3 regions of the Hominimerdicola alba 7 genome follow, and region 2 is predicted to be linked to each of the others. Evidence: predicted binding sites of a transcription regulator. Region 2 holds the regulator's gene; each other region holds the start of a gene.
What was found. The regulator LexA, encoded in region 2, represses DNA repair genes until DNA is damaged. The targets are predictions, from matches to a motif close to CNAACANNTGTTNG.

Region 1 (5,601 bases), 1.8 Mb from region 2:
ATAAAGGCAATGTCATGCTTTAAAGGAACCAGTTTCGTGCTGATATCAACTCCTGAACTTGCACTTCCTGCTTACATAAAAGATGTTCTTTCAGCAGGCGGTCATCCTTATAAGGAAGTATCATCCCTTGATGATGCTGTCGGTATGCTGGATGTTCTGTATATGACAAGGATACAGAGGGAAAGGTTCTCTAGTCCGGAAGAATATGAAAAGCAGAAGGGCTGTTATATCCTCGATAAAAGAAAAATGTCTAAGGCTAAGGACAGTATGATCGTTATGCACCCATTACCAAGAGTAGATGAAATCGCGGTCGAGGTCGATGACGATCCAAGAGCTATGTATTTCAAGCAGGCTAAATACGGTATGTATATCCGCATGGCCCTTATACTCACCATGCTTGAAGAGAAGGAAATGAAGATACCGCTGGTGACAGGAAAGATACATACCCATCAGATATGTTCAAATCCATTGTGTATAACTCATAAGGAAAATTATCTGCCTCATTATTTCAGGGGCGACAGCACTATGCTTGAATGTGAATACTGCGACGAGAGGACGCTTGTGGAATAAGCTGCTCTCTGTCGGCTTATAGGGAGCAATGTCCATGTATAAAATGTCAGATGAAGAGTTTTTCAAAGTATACGGTCGTATGCCTCGAAGGAACAATAATAAGAATAAGAAAAAAAAAGTCAAAGTATATTGGAGTAGGATCGCTGTTGCTCTGATAGCTGTTATACTGCTTGTAGTCGGTATAGTCAAACTTGCATCAGGTAAGTCTAAAAAGGGTGGAGCTCAGAACGGAAAAGCTTCTGTTTCGTCATCTGCGGGTAAAAATGATGATTATTACGCAGCTCCCGAAAACAAGGAAACCGATGTTGTGTATGACGGTATTGAACTTACAGTATGTATCGATGCTGCTCACGGCGGAGTAGATAAAGGTGCTGTTGGTGAAGACGGCAGAACCGAGAAGGGTGACACGCTGAAGATAGCTGAGGCTTTGAAGCAACACCTCGAAACCTGTGGTGTCAAGGTCATTATGACAAGGAACGATGACAGCTATGTCAGCGTTGAAGACAGATGTCGCATTGCAAATGAACAGGGTGCTGATGTATTCGTTTCTATTCATCGCAGCAGCAGTGATATTCCGGGAAGCGATCCTCACGGATTTGAAGCATGGATACACAATTCAAGGCCGGAGGCTGACAAGGCTTTTGCAGAAAGGATAATGTCGAAGCTTAACGATATCGGAATATCAGAAAACAGGGGAGTACGCACAGGTTATCCTGATGATCGTAATGTAAATTATCCGATCAATGAGCTTACCAAAATGCCCAGCGTTCTTTTGGATATGGGCTATCTTACAAGCAGTATAGATAATCCGCTGCTTGATGCTAATCTTGAGGCTTATGCCAGGGCGATAGGTAATGCAATCATTACTACCGCTCGTGATCTTGGTGTTACAGACGACAATGGAGCAAGGCTTAGAGATGGACAGCTGCTTTCGGATAAAACTGCACCTGTCGAAAAATCAAAGAAACCAGAAAGCCCCGAGAGTAAGTCTGATGAAAGCTCACAGGATGAAGAAAGCAGTGAAACTGAATATCCTGACATAACAGAGTATGATAATAGTGATGAGGATACCGGATCCGAAGTTGGATCGGACGAAACTATCTACACCGATGACGGCATGGTTTATCATTACACTGATCCTATGGTTACAGAATAAAATTATCCGACATCGCTATAATGCGGTGTCGGATTTTTGTATGTGATCATAGCTGTATAATTATATACCAAGCACATATCCTGTTATAATGCCAATAGCAGCAGATATTGAGATGATCGCTATCGGATGCAGTTTTTTAAAAGCAAGCACTGCGCCGAGTACAAATATGCCCAGAGAGATCAGGAAAACCGGCGTTGAAAATGCAGCGTTATTAAATCCGTCGTTGAAGAATACCGTTGTTCCGACAGATAGTAATGCAGTACTGATCAATCCTATCACAGCGGGTCGCAGTCCGTACATCATACCATCAACAATTTTGTTTTTGCGAAACTTATCGTAGAACTTCGCAACGATTAGTATTATCACAAATGACGGAAGAACTACCCCTGAAGTGGCACATACCGCGCCAAGTACGTCTCCTGTGCGTATACCTATGAAAGTAGCCATATTTATAGCAAGAGGTCCGGGTGTACTTTCGCTTATGGCTATGAAATCTATTACCTCTGCTTGTGTGAGCCAGCCGTGACGCTCGACCTCGCTCTGTATCAGCGGAAGCATCGCATAACCTCCGCCGAAGGTAAATGCTCCGATTTTCAGGAAGGTCAGGAACAGATCAATCAATATCATTGTTCTGCTCCTTTCTTATAATCAGTGACCATATTATCCCGAATATAGCACAGCCGATAATAACGAACACAGCATCTATTTTTAAAAAAGCTGTCATCACTAATGCCGATATCATTATAACATAGGAGACAGCGTGTTTCTTTGTTTTCATGAACATGGTGTATACCGTTTTCAGGATAAGGGCAAGAACACCTGCACGTATACCCATAAAAGCGTACTTCACTGCTTTTGACTCTCGGAATGTTTTAAGCACTAATGATATCAAGGATATTATCAGGAATGACGGCAGTACGATACCAAGCGTTGCACAGGCAGCACCGAGTGTTCCGGCGGTACGGCTTCCTACAAAGGTAGCAGCGTTGATCGCCACCGGTCCGGGCGTTGATTCCGCTATTGCAACCACTTCAAGTATATCATCCTCATTCAGCCATTTTTTATTATCGCAGACCTCACGCTGTATCAGCGGTATCATAGCATAACCTCCGCCAAAGGTAAATGCTCCTATCTTAAAGAATGTCAGGAACAGATCAAGGTTCTTGTTCATTGGATCACCCCAACTAATAATTATACCCGATTATAAATTGTATGTCAATCCCGAATAAACTTCATATTTTATGTATTTATTTCAACTGGGTATTAAACATAAAATTACGCTGATAAAAAAATCGAACAAATTTTCGCAAAGCTATTGACAATCGAACAAATGTGTGCTAAAATAATAGTGCAAACAAATGTGCGATAGAAGGTGAGCCAGTGGAACGGGTATATATTGCTATAGATTTAAAATCATTCTATGCATCGGTAGAATGTATTCAGCGTGGGTATGATCCGCTGGATACTAATCTGGTGGTAGCTGATCCATCACGTACGGAGAAAACTATCTGTCTGGCGGTAACTCCATCACTGAAATCCTATGGGATATCGGGCAGAGCAAGGCTGTTTGAAGTGGTTGAAAGTGTCAGAAAAGTCAATAGTTTACGCAGAAACCGTATAAAAGACGGCGTTTTTTCGGGTATCTCATTCTCGAATAAAGAACTGAAAACTGACCCGAAACTGGAACTGGGATATATCATCGCACCGCCGCATATGGCTAAATATATGGAGATAAGCGCAAAAATATACAGCATATATTTAAAGTATATATCACCTGAGGATATTTTCGCATATTCGATAGATGAAGTATTTATAGATGCTACTAGCTATCTTGCAATCTATAAGATCTCTCCGTGTGATCTTGCAACTATGCTGGTGCGAGATGTGCTTTCGGCAACAGGAATAACCGCAACAGCAGGTATCGGTACTAATATGTACCTATGCAAAGTGGCGATGGATATTGTTGCAAAACGTATGCCGGCAGACAAGTATGGTGTACGTATTGCTTATCTGGATGAAAAGATATATCGTGAAACTCTCTGGGCACATACACCGATAACTGATTTCTGGCGTGTAGGCGGTGGTATAGCAAAGCGGCTTGAAAATCTTGGGATAAAGACAATGGGTGATATTGCAAGACATTCCCTTGACAGGTGGCGAACAGAAAATATCTACAGGGAGTTAGGTAAAAACGCAGAACTTCTGATAGACCATGCATGGGGGATAGAAACTGCTACAATGGCCGATGTGAAGTCATACCGCCCGGAACTTAAAAGCTTGTCATCAGGTCAGGTGTTGCAAAAACCAACAGAGTATAATGATGCTCATCTTATAATACGTGAGATGGCTGATGCACTTTCTCTCGATCTTGCAGAAAAGGGAATGATGACCGATCAGCTTGTACTTATGCTGGGATATGATAAAGAAAGTCTTTCGGGCAGAAAATACAAAGGTGAGGTAGTATCTGATCATTATGGGCGTGCTATCCCTAAGCATTCGCGAGGCACTGTAAATCTAAGGCGTTTTACAGCTTCATCAAAGGAGATAACTGCTGCTGTAACAGAACTTTTTGAAAGTATCGCTGAACCAAAGCTGCTTTTTCGCAGGCTGAATATAGCTGCTTGTAATGTGGTGTATGAGGACGAGATAGCTGTATATGAGCACTGCGAACAGCTTGATATTTTCACAATTGCAGCAGATCAGCACGAAAATGAGGTGCGGGAAAAATCTTTTCAGAAGGAGAGAGCCATTCAGCAGGCTATGCTGAAAATCAAACACCGTTATGGCAAAAATGCAGTTTTAAGAGGCATGAACTATCTTGACGGCGGTACAGCCCGTGAAAGAAACAGCACCATAGGTGGTCACAGAGCGTAAGGAGCGTTCAGATGTTTAATAATTACAGTGATATAAAGGATAAGACTCGTCCATATTATGCAGATCTGCCACAGATGTCGCTTCATGATCGTGCTGCACAGTTCGCACCATTTGCGGCATTGACGGGTTATGATGATGCTGTCAATGAAACAGCGAGGTTAACGAAAAGTCGACTCGAACTTGATGAGGACGGTATAAACAGGCTGAATACACAACTTTGCAGGCTTACAGATAAATTAGCTGAAAGACCAGAGGTATCCGTTTTGTACTTTCTGCCCGATGGACGAAAAGCAGGTGGCAGTTACAACGTAAAAAGTGGGGCGGTACGTATCATAGATAACTATGAGAGTTGTCTTGTATTCATTGACGGAACAAGAATACCGATAGGCGATCTTTACAGTGTAGAATTTAAAGAGTGATATGAAATGCACTGAATCAGTCTGTTCACAATGAAAAAAGCACACATACCCCGAAATACAGAGATATATGTGCTTTTGTTAATATATTACGGTATGATACTGTCCTTGTTGCTGCGATCTTTGTAAACAGAAGAAACAGCAGCACTGCAGGCATATACTTTTTTGGCACCCATTGATCTTAGCTGTGCAGCACACGCTCTGATCGTTGAACCTGTGGTTATTACATCATCGCAGATAAGGATAGTTTTGCCTTTTATATCACGGTGCTTTTTTGCAGCTGAATAAACATCCTCTGCATGAATGCGCCGTTCATCTCGTTCTAGTTTATGTTGTTCGGTATGATCCATTTTTCGGCTAAGCAGATGAAGATCAGTTGGTTTACCGAGTTTATCTGCTGTAAAGCGAGCTATAAGTTCCGCTTGATCTCTGCCGCGGACGATCTTTTTACTGATATGCATTGGTACAGAAGTCACAATATCAATAGATGATGATATATCTCTTTTTTGGAGTTTTTCAGCAATAAACCCTGCACAAAGTTCAGCAAAATTAAACACAGCGCCGCCGTGTTTAAGCTTATAGATC
Region 2 (5,601 bases):
CGGGACCCATGTTGTCGCCCGAATACTGTCCCGATATGGTATACTTGCCGTAAGTTGCTCTCATGAAGCTGTAAAGTCTTTTTGCGTTATCGCTGGCGTTTGGATTGCACAGCTTATCTGTTACATCATACTGTGAAAGGTCTATGGGCGCAGCCGGAACGATCTTCAGCGTATCAACATAGATATGTCCCGTATCGGCACGTATGCCGATAGTATGGCTGCCGCCATCTATCAGGACGTTTTCTGCAGTTACTTCTGCAAATTTCGATTCGCTTGAGGTAAACTTTTTTACAGCGCTGCCGTCAACAGTTATAAGGTTATCCGAATTGACATTATCTGCAGCGATCTTCATTACGACATTATAGCTGCCCTTAGCGGGAAGCTCGATATCAAAAGTGATCTCATCGCCCTTGTCATATACTGCTACATAGCCGTCACCTGAAAAATCTCCTGCAAATGCCTTGTTCATGATCATAGCTTCATTGAGCAGAGTACCGGATTCTGCTTCCAGCTCAAGAGAAAAATCCTCAGGGACATCATAAGCCGAGGTGAAGTCCGAAAGGTCGAAATCACCGATGGTTTCAATGACATCAGGTTTCTTTTCCTCGCTGCTGTCATCAGCAGCCTTGCTTGCATTGTTTTTTTCAGAATCGTTCTTTTTTTCGGTGCTTTTTCCGCATCCGAAGAGTCCCGCGCTCATAGTAAGTGCAAGTGTGAGTGCGAGCATCCTTTTCATTTTAGTTTTCATTTTATATACCCTCCGTTTATCCATATACGTTACTTGTGTGAGTTCTGCATTTATCACTACCTTTCAAAAATTGTATCAGCATTATTTGTATACGTTATAGTTATGCGGCAGTGCCGCTTGTGTGACGTGTTGTTCATATCAGACATTATCCGCTGTAGGCGGAGTTATCTTGGTGTCACGCAGGAATTTTCTGTAAAACCATCTGGTGAATTTCATTGGAAGTATAAAAAGTATGAGCTGCAAAAAGCATGGCGGAAAGAAATCCCTGAAACCGATATAGCCTTCGATGAACAGTTTCCATCTCACCGCTATAAATCCTTTGGTGAGCCTCCAGCTGCGCCTTATCCTGGGCGTGCTTTCACTGACACGGTAGCGTACCAGCACCTCGGGAATATTCTGCCCCACTGCACCCCCTGCAAGCATCCTTACGGCAAAATCGTAGTCCTCGCACAGCTTCAGGTCACTGTAACCGCCGACTTCCAGCGCTTTGCTTTTTCTGAAAGCCACCGTCTGTCTGTTGAATGGGTTGCGGCGCTTGGAGTAGCTCAGTATATCCTTTTGTACAAGGGGTACTTTTTTCAGTGTAAGAGTCTTATCGGTGAGGTCATCGAATTCTTCTACGAAGCTGCCCACTATATCAAGCTCGGGCTTTACCGCAAACAGCAGCATCTCTTTGATGCATCTGTCGGGCTTGGAAACATCATCGCTGTCCATACGGACTATGTATTCGCAGCGGCAGGCTTTTATTCCTTTATTTACTGCCTTGCCGGCTCCCACATTCTCATCTATTCGCACTATCCGGAATATACCTTTGTATTCGTTCTGGAAAGATTTTACTATTACATCCAGAGCATTTGTCAGCTTGCCGTCGCATACCAGTACAAAATCTGAGGGAGGGTATGTCTGCTTCAGCATAGATTCGAGGCTCTGGTTCAGGTTTTCGGGAAGCTCTTTATCATAGACCGACATAAGAACGCTGTATTTTGGCAGTTCATACCCTGCCACATTCCTGTTTACACGTCGTGCCACAAATAAGCCCCCTTTCCCGGAATATTATCATCTATTAATATACTATGTATAGCATAATTTTATCATATACAGTAAAATTTGTCAAGATGCAATAAAATTATTACTTCATTTTCGCTCATTCAATGAAAAATGTCTATAATATTAGGCGCAGATAAGCTAAAAAAGCGGACACCCGAAGGTATCCGCCTGATAGAATACAATAAATTATAGGTCAAAGTCCTTTTCCTGTCATGGAAACGTGCTTGATATCCTTGGGAGTCATGAACATTCCCATTATGTAGGTATTCATAATATCCACATCCTCGGTGGTTATTTTTTTGCCGTCTATCCTCAGTTCCTTTACCGCAGTCTGACCGTCGGGTGCTCTGCCGAATACCATATTGTATTCTTTGCCGTCCTTGTCTACGCCGCGGAACGTTACTTTGTTCTGGCTGAAATCGAACCACCAGTGACATTCTTCAAAATAGCTGTCAAATGCATCGCCGTAATTGCTGCTTTCAAGCTTTATACTCTCATCGAGATTGAAATCGTAATTTGTATGTGAAACTAATAGTACCCTGCCTATCGCATAGATTACCATGCCTATTATAATAATAAGTATGAATTTGATCACGTTGGCAAGACCGTTGCTGATAATACTCCTGTTTGCCTGCTTGCCGCTTCCGGTAGTGGCAGAAAAAGGCACAGCCCTGTTATCCTTGCGGGGATCGTAATTATCGGGATGATGCTCTTTGCGGGCTTTTGCAGTGCCGTAATGCTCATCCAGCTTGTCCATCTGTCTTCCTGACCTGGTAGCGGCGTAGGGGGTCTGAACTACAAGTCTTGAAGGGGATAAACCATCCCGCTCTCTGTCTGAGGAAAACTGATTATGTCTGCCAAGTTCTGCGCCCTTAAATGCAGGCATTACCTTTCCGCATCCCGGACATATTTTGTCGGTGCTTTCAACACTTGCGCCGCAGAATCTGCAAGATATCTTCATTTGTCTTCACTTTCCTTTCAAACCCTGATCGGGGCTCAGATGTATCTTATGACCCCCACTACCCGACCGAGTATCTCGACATTATCCAGTATTATCGGATCCATCGTATCATTCTCGGGCTGAAGTCTGAAATGCCCTTCTTCCTTATAAAAGGTTTTGACTGTTGCATCGCTGCCTTCTACAAGTGCGACAACGATCTGACCGTTCTCTGCAAAGGGAGTCTGTTCAACAACTACCGTATCACCATCGAGTATCGCTGCGTTTATCATTGATTCACCGCGAACTTTCAGAGCGAAAAGCGGATTTCCGTAATGTCTTGCGGGCTGAAAGCTTATATACTCGCTGACATATTCTATTGCTGTGATAGGTGTACCTGCCGTCACTGTTCCTACAAGAGGTATCAGCATACCGCCGCCGCCCACCAGTTTTATGGCACGGTTCTGGTTATCACTTTTTTCAAGGAATCCTTTGGAAGTCAGGGTCTTTATATACCTGTGTGCAGTTGAGGTGGATTTAAAGCCGAAATGCGAGCATATCTCTCTAACCGTGGGTGGATAGCCCTCCTCGACCCTTTCCTTGATAAATTCAAATACATTGCGTTCATTGTCAGTGACTTTCATACGCTCCTCCTTTGCGGTCGCTGTGTCAGTCGCTCTCTCTCAATCTTTTTGCAAGCTTCTTCGCAAGCTTGTAAACGTCGCCGCATCCGAAGGTGATAAGTATATCTCCGTCCTCAGCGTTCTTCATTATATAATCGATACATTCATCGAAGTTCTTTTCCTTCTGCTCGGCAGTCTGCTTGTCAACTACCTCATGCGGTGTATCGAACCAGACAGCGTTCCTTGTTTTTTCGCCAAGCATCTCTGTGTATATGCCGTGGTCATTCTTTTCACGGCTGCCCATAATATCGGTTATAACTGAAATATCAGCTATCTCCAGCGCTCTGGCAAAATCATCCATGAGTATCTCTGTGCGCGAATAGGTAAATGGCTGGAACACTGCCCATACTCTCTTGAAATCAAGACTTTTTGCGGCTCTCAGTGTTACCTCGATCTCCTTGGGGTGATGTGCATAGTCATCGACTATGGTAAGACCTCTGACCTTGTCTATCAGCTGGAAACGTCTTATAGCCCCATGGAAGCTTGAAAGTCCCTTAGCTGCGGCTTCAAATGAGATGCCCGAATATCTTGCGGCAGCAAGTGCAGCAAGTGCGTTGAGCACATTGTGGTTGCCGGGGACGTTTATCTCGATCTCTCCAAGAGACTCACCCTTGAAAAATGCAGTGAACCTGGTCACAAGCCCTTTCTTTGAAATGATCTCTGCGGAGTAATCGTTTGCTTTGTTCCAGCCGAAGCTGATAAGCTCCTTGCCGGATATGCCTTCCAGTGCCTTGCGGGTATTTGCATCATCGCCGTTGTATATAACAGCGCTGCTTGCCATATCAGCGAATGTGTGGAAGCTTTTTATGATATTTTCTATATTCTTGAAATATTCCAGATGGTCTGCATCAACATTGAGTATTATCGCACAGTCGGGGTGCAGCTTCAGAAAATGATCCTGATACTCGCAGGCTTCGCAAACCATATCCTTTGACTTGCCTGCTCTTCCTGAACCGCCTATGCTTGGGAGCTTTCCGCCGATAACACAGCTTACGTCCTCACCTGCGTCAACGAATATCTGTGTGAGCATCGAGGATGTTGTCGTTTTGCCGTGAGTGCCGCAGACGCACAGTGCATTTTCGTACCATCCTGTTATTACACCGAGTATGTCCGCACGCTCGCATACTATCGCTCCGCTTTCTTTTGCAGCTATAAGCTCGGGATTATCAGCCATTATAGCTGCGGTATATATTATAAGCTCAGCACCCTCGATATTCTCTGCCCTCTGACCGAGAAATACCTTTATGCCCAGCTTGCGTACAGCTTCAAGAGTTTCTGTTTCGTTATTGTCCGAGCCTGTTATCTCATAGCCCTTTGCGTGGAATATCTGCGCCAGCGGATACATTCCGGAACCGCCGATGCCTATAAAATGAACTCGCTTTATTTTGCCGAGTGCTTCTTCTGTTAGTGCCGAACTCATAGTAAAGTTCCTCCTGAATGAAAACATTTATTCTATTATATTATACTACACTTTCGCAAAAAAATATTGACAAATTAAGAACATTTATTTGCCACGTGGTAAACATATTTACACAGAACATTTTTAGTTAATAATTTTACTTGGCATAGGCGGTATCAGATGTGTTTTTCTGCGTGCGTATGCATAATAAGAGAATTTAAACCGTAGTGCTTTCTGATAGAAAGCGTATACTCTGTTGTGCCGTGGTCATCAAAAAGAATACGTTAAAAGGATGTATCCTGTTTTTAAAGTAAACGTTTTCCAATGTACGAATGATAGGATATGTTAAGAAAAGTATAGTATATACTATTCAAATCCGCGGGCGGTGTGCTATAATGAATAATATTTCGGAAAAAAAGAGGATAGTTTAAGAAAGGCTACGGCCAGGGAGGAAGAATATGTTTCAGCTGAGATGGCTGTGGGCTAACCTGAAAGGCAGCCGTGCGGTCTATATCTGCGCACTGGTGCTTTCGGTTGTCTGCAACGGATTGTATATTGCCACACCATATTTTCAATCAAGAATAATCGATACTTTCATTTCAAATGAGAACGCTGCGGAAAACCTCCGCGATCACAGGGATCTGCTGCTGTGGCTGATAGTCGGAATGATAGGTATAACGTTCCTGCGTACTGCGCTTACCTATACCTGCAATATGTACTACGAAAAAGCATCGCAGTCTATGATATACAGGATACGTACTCACCTGTTCCGCAAGATAGAGAATCA
Region 3 (5,601 bases), 400 kb from region 2:
TCAATGCCATTAAATCAAAAAGCCATAGTACTTCCGAATGCATATCAGAAATACTATGGCTGAAATTCTCTGCAGTTAGGATTTACTTTATCAGCAGTGTTGTCAGTATATAAGCTGCAACGCGCATAACTATGGCAAAAAGCATGGCTGATGCGCCTGTGCCTGTCAGCAGCTGGTTTATCCAGAATACTTCGTCTGCTGAAACGGGGTGGAGTGCATCGCCTATGCGCTGACGTCTGGTCAGTACTCCGTTCCTTATCTCATCGCCGCCAAGCTGTATATCCAGCGCCCCTGCAGCAACTGACATGGTGCAGCCCGAATTTGGGCTTGGCAGACGGCGCTTATCGCGGAAGTATATCTCCTGAGCATTTTTCTTATCAAGCCTGAGAAAAGCTGCATCCCAGCGCATGAAAGCGGCTGCGAGCCTTGCAGGGATGAACATGACGATGTCATCCAGCTTTGCAGCGACCTTTCCGAAGTGGATATTCTCATTGTCCTTGAAGCCGACTGTATTATCCATAATATTTATCACGCGGCAGAAGACTGCTCCCGGTCCGCCGAAAAGACAAGCCCAGAATATAGGACCTACCAGCATATCCACTGCATTTTCTGAAGCTGTTTCAACTGCACATTTTGCGCAGGCAGCAGGATCCATGTGATCAACGTCACGGTCAGTTATCTGCCTGAGGTATCTGCGTGCACCACCGGCATTGTCAGCCCTTACTGCACGAAAAACACCCATAAGACCATGACGCATGGATCTTCCCGATATGGACATCCAGCAGAGCAGACCCTCAGCGATGATGCCGACTATCACATTGAGCTTATAGCATAGCAGCAGCAGAGCAATACTCGAACCCATACATATCAGCAGTGTCATAACAACCAGCATTATACCTGCCATATTCTGTGCATCAGGTGAATCGAGGTATGCATTTTTTAGTATATTTTCCAGTTTTTTCACCATGCGCCTGACAATCTCGGTAGGATAGAACCGGTTTTTCGGATCACCGATCATCATATCCAGTGCAAAGCCAAAAGCAAGCGCACACAATGAATTCATTATCATCATAGACTTATTTCTCCCCGTTGACCGCCGCATATCATGCGCGGCGAAAACTAAGTTTTGTCACACACAGTTATTATAACATATCTTTAAGCAAAAGTAAAGACACCGCGGCACAAAATTGCGTATATACCGCGAGAAAGCATTAAATGCTCGTGTGAATGTAAATAATTCACTTATAAAATTAGCTAAATCAAACAAAAAAATAGTTTGAAAACTTTTAAGAATGCCGAAAAGTATGTCGATAATGTAAACAAATCAAACCAGCCTTTTTAACCTAACGTGAATGTGTTATAATTAATATGTAGAGTTACGACCTTTTTACGAAATGAACGGAGGTGACAATGCTATGGTCACACTGAGAGGCAGATCTGTATACGGTGGCATTGCTAGAGGCATAATTAGCTTTTATCAGCGTGACTGTGTCAACGTTACTAAGATCAAGATAAATGATCCCGAAAAAGAATGGGACAGATATATGAACGCCAAGGATGGTGCGGTTGAAGAACTGAGGCTGCTGAGAGAAAGAACGGCTGAGGAGATAGGTGAAGCAGACGCTGATATCTTCTATATACACCAGCTGATACTCAATGACAGTCAGTACGAGCGCGGTGTAAGAGGGCTGATATTCGATGAGAAGCTGAATGCCGAATATGCAGTGGCAAAGACTTCGCAGACGCTGGCTGATCTGATGCGGCAGGGGGATTCGGAGTATATCAGGGAGCGTTCAGCGGATGTATATGATGCATCCGAGAGGCTCATAAGGCAGCTGCAGAACCTTTCGGCTAAAGAGTTCGTGCTGGACGATATATCCATAATATGTGCGGAGGATCTTCTGCCGAGTGAAACAGCAGTGCTGGATAAATCCAAGGTGGCAGCATTCTGTACCATGGGCGGTTCGACAAATTCGCATACGGCTATACTTGCAAGGACGATGAACATACCTGCACTGATAGGTCTGGGTGATGTGAGGCTGGAGGACTATGACGGTCGGTTTGCCATAGTTGACGGCTTTGACGGAGTTATATATATAGAACCCGATAAAGAAACTCAGATCAAGCTGGCAAGGCGTGAAGAGGAAGAAGAACGCAAGAAGGAGCTTCTTCAGCGGCTGAAGGGCAGGCGCAACGTTACTCGCGACGGCAGAGAGATAGAGGTATATGCCAATATAGGCGGTCTTGCCGATCTTGAATCTGCTATAGAAAACGATGCGGGCGGAGTTGGTCTGCTAAGATCGGAGTTTCTGTATCTGCAGAGGGACAGTTTCCCTGATGAGGAGGAGCTTTTCTATAACTACCGCAGAGTCGTAGAGGATATGAAAGGCAAGCGTGTAGTCATACGTACACTGGATATCGGTGCTGATAAGACGGCTGACTATTTCTGCCTTGACAAGGAGGAAAATCCCGCACTGGGAATGAGGGCTGTAAGGCTGTGTCTGCGAAGGCAGGACATATTCAAGACCCAGCTGAGGGCGTTGCTAAGGGCTTCGGCATACGGTAAGCTTTCGATACTGATACCTATGGTAATAGATGTTGATGAGGTGTACCGTGTAAAGGATATAATACACAAGGTCAAAGATGAGCTGATAAGCAAGCATATCGCATTCGGTGAAGATGTGGAGCTGGGTGTTATGATAGAAACTCCTGCGGCAGTTATGATAAGTGATCTGCTGGCGAGAGAGGTTGACTTTTTCAGCATAGGCACCAATGACCTTGAGCAGTACACACTTGCGATAGACAGGCAGAACCCCAACTATGAGAACGTGGTGCCGCCCAATCATCTGGCGGTACTCAGGATGATAAAGCTGGTGGTGGATAATGCTCACAGCAGGGGAGTAAAGGTGTGTCTGTGCGGTGAAATGGGTGCAGACCTTTCACTGACGGAGATACTGCTGGATATGCAGCTGGATTCCTTATCCGTTGCACCTCCGCAGATACTTCCTGTAAGGCGTATGATACGCAGTCTGAACCTTAGTGACAGGCGACAGGTACACAGCAATATTCAGCGTGTACTTCACTACTGATATATGATCGCTGATACGGGCGGACAGCATACTGTGTTGTCCGCTTTTCTATTTACAGGCATAAAAAAGGAGCTGTCAGTAAAACAGCTCCGAAGTATTATGATATCACTTGTTCTGTGACTTGAATATAATTCCGATGACCTTTGGACCTGCGTTTACTGCTATCTCAGAACCTATCTGGTAAGTATCGGCAGGGGGATAGCCCAGCTTTTTGGTCATAGCCTGTATCATCTCGTCACGGACTTCGGTATCGTTGCCGTATACGACGCAGTAAGGTGTCTTGGGTATCTGTTCGCCTGCGGTGAGTTCGATTATCTTGGGGATAAGTGCCTTGTCACCGCGTACCTTGGCTTCGGTGGTTATCTGATTATGCTGTATGCGGGATACAGGGCGGAGACCCATTATCTCACCCACGAATGCAGCTGCCGCGGGGATACGTCCTGATTTCTTGGCATATTGCAGAGAATACATTCCGAAGAATATAACGCAGTTATCCACCCAATCGCGGATAAAGGATTCTATCTCGCTTACAGATGCGCCTTTCTGCGCTTTCTTGGCAGCTTCTACCACTGCATAGCCGTAACCGCCTGTGTAGCCCTTGCCGTCGATATTGATGATATTGAACTTGCCCTTTGCTTCGGGTACTTCCTCATAAAACTGCTCAACTGCCATGACGGAATTGTTGTATGTGGCAGAACCCTTTGAGTTTATGCTGACATAGATAACATCGGTATAACCTGCATTGTAAAGCTCCTTGTAATTCTCTGCGAATTCAAAGGCAGTTATCTGCGATGTCAGTGGTATGCCGTCATACTCGTCCATCATTTTGTAGAACTTCTCGTTGTCGAAATCCACGCGGCTGGTGTAGCTTTTATCACCCATGCTCATCTTGAATGGTACTACGTGAATTTCGTACTTCTTCTCGTTCTCGATAGAGATGTCGCTGGCTGAATCTGTCATGATCTTTATTTTTGACATTTTAATTTACCTCCTTGGGGTATTCCATTTTACTTTCTATGTATCGCTTTAAATGCGAAAATAAACTGTTGTTTAATTCATCCCTTATCTCGCTGAGTTGATCACTGCATTTCCGCAGGTCTATACCTATATTATCCTGCGTGTATCTTACCGAACCGCCTGACAGATGAAAAATGATAGTTTCCTCTATCCGTGATTCGCCCCGTGAGTTGATATACTCTCTTGTAAGCTCAATGCTTTTTATATCGGAGTAGTATATCCTTCGCTTTCGGGGCGGGATAAGCTCTTTGAAAACCACACTGCTTTCATCAGCCTCAAAGCGGAACGGCGCATATAGCGAAAGCAGCAGACCAATACAGCTCAGCAGGAAAATACCCAGATATAAGCCGAATTCGCTGTATGGTATCTCAGCGATAACTGCGTACTCTGCAAGGAACAATGATCCTAACATCGGCAGTGTAAACAAATATATCGCCAAAGATGTGTGCCTGAATTTTCCTTTTATACCATTGCTTATCTGTACATCTTCCGGGCAAATAGACGATATGTACTCTTTCAAGCCTATCCGCTCGTCGATATAGTCTTTGAGTTCAGCCATACAGCCCCTGCCGCTGAAGTCTCTCAGCTTTGCACAGAATACATACCGTTTTGTATAGGTCTGTATAACAAGCTTTTCAAAAGGGAACACAAAGGTTATCGTCTTATCTACAGATGTTCTGTTCTCGCTGTAACTGATTTCCACAGACTGTATGTCGCAGTAGTCGATACGGGTCTTTTTGCCGAGTATGCTGAAAGTTACCGAAGTATCTCCCGCATCGTAATAACAGGGGATAGTCAGATCTATGGCGATGAAACATATGAGCGTCAGCAGCCACAGACCCATTGCAGCAACGCTGTCATATACGGCAGCCAGCACGAACCAGACCATTAATGGTATAAACAATATGACCGATACTACGGTCGTCCATCTGCCCCTGCCTTTGAATTCATATTTTCTTTTCATGATATCCTTTCGTTACCATCAGTCGCGAGTTTCGCACAGCCTGTCAGCAGCACAAGCAGCAGTATCACCGAAAATATGCCTGAGCCGTAGCTGCTGTTTTTGTATCTGTATTATTCTTTAATGTATTTATATTGTTTCGGCGTTGAAGATCGGGGTGCGATCCTCGATGTAGTGTTTCAGCCTTGTAAACTTGCTGTTCTCCGTCAGCTTTTGCAGATAGGACGGGTCTTTGAGTATCTCTTCAAAGTCAGTATCCAGCTTGCCTGCGAAAGTATAGTCCTTTCCGTCTGCACAGTGGAATGTTATGACTTCTGCATAATACCTGTTGATCCATTTTCCGCGGTCCTCGCGGTATTCTGCCTTTACTTCTATGCTTTTGATGTTTTCATAGGCTATAACTGTTTTTTTCAACAGATAGCGAAAAGTTACGGTGTGTTCATCTGCAGAAAAACTCGCCTTGCATGTATACAGTATGACAAGCACTATGGCAAAGACCAGAATAAAGAACAGCGTGCCGATCATAGTGTCATC

Region 1: a site for LexA is predicted at 3,020-3,033, ahead of RUMAL_RS09435 (Y-family DNA polymerase). Genes of this name have one in related genera too.
Region 3: a site for LexA is predicted at 1,266-1,279, ahead of cbiB (adenosylcobinamide-phosphate synthase CbiB). Genes of this name have one in related genera too.

The regions. Positions count from the first base shown of each region.
Region 1 covers NC_014833.1:2,112,654-2,118,254, forward strand. Annotated here, with positions in the region: gene pyrB (aspartate carbamoyltransferase) at 1-570, shown strand, start outside; gene RUMAL_RS09420 (N-acetylmuramoyl-L-alanine amidase) at 605-1,726, shown strand; gene RUMAL_RS09425 (chromate transporter) at 1,787-2,353, opposite strand; gene RUMAL_RS09430 (chromate transporter) at 2,340-2,897, opposite strand; gene RUMAL_RS09435 (Y-family DNA polymerase) at 3,107-4,600, shown strand; gene RUMAL_RS09440 (hypothetical protein) at 4,612-5,019, shown strand; gene RUMAL_RS09445 (ComF family protein) at 5,106-5,601, opposite strand, start outside.
Region 2 covers NC_014833.1:306,494-312,094, forward strand. Annotated here, with positions in the region: gene RUMAL_RS01505 (glycosyl hydrolase) at 1-748, opposite strand, end outside; gene RUMAL_RS01510 (glycosyltransferase) at 887-1,777, opposite strand; gene RUMAL_RS01515 (zinc ribbon domain-containing protein) at 1,989-2,756, opposite strand; gene lexA (transcriptional repressor LexA) at 2,792-3,376, opposite strand; gene murC (UDP-N-acetylmuramate--L-alanine ligase) at 3,402-4,835, opposite strand; gene RUMAL_RS01530 (ABC transporter ATP-binding protein) at 5,273-5,601, shown strand, end outside.
Region 3 covers NC_014833.1:3,588,338-3,593,938, reverse strand. Annotated here, with positions in the region: gene cbiB (adenosylcobinamide-phosphate synthase CbiB) at 83-1,072, opposite strand; gene ptsP (phosphoenolpyruvate--protein phosphotransferase) at 1,416-3,089, shown strand; gene RUMAL_RS16225 (DegV family protein) at 3,195-4,067, opposite strand; gene RUMAL_RS16220 (hypothetical protein) at 4,069-5,070, opposite strand; gene RUMAL_RS16215 (hypothetical protein) at 5,197-5,601, opposite strand, start outside.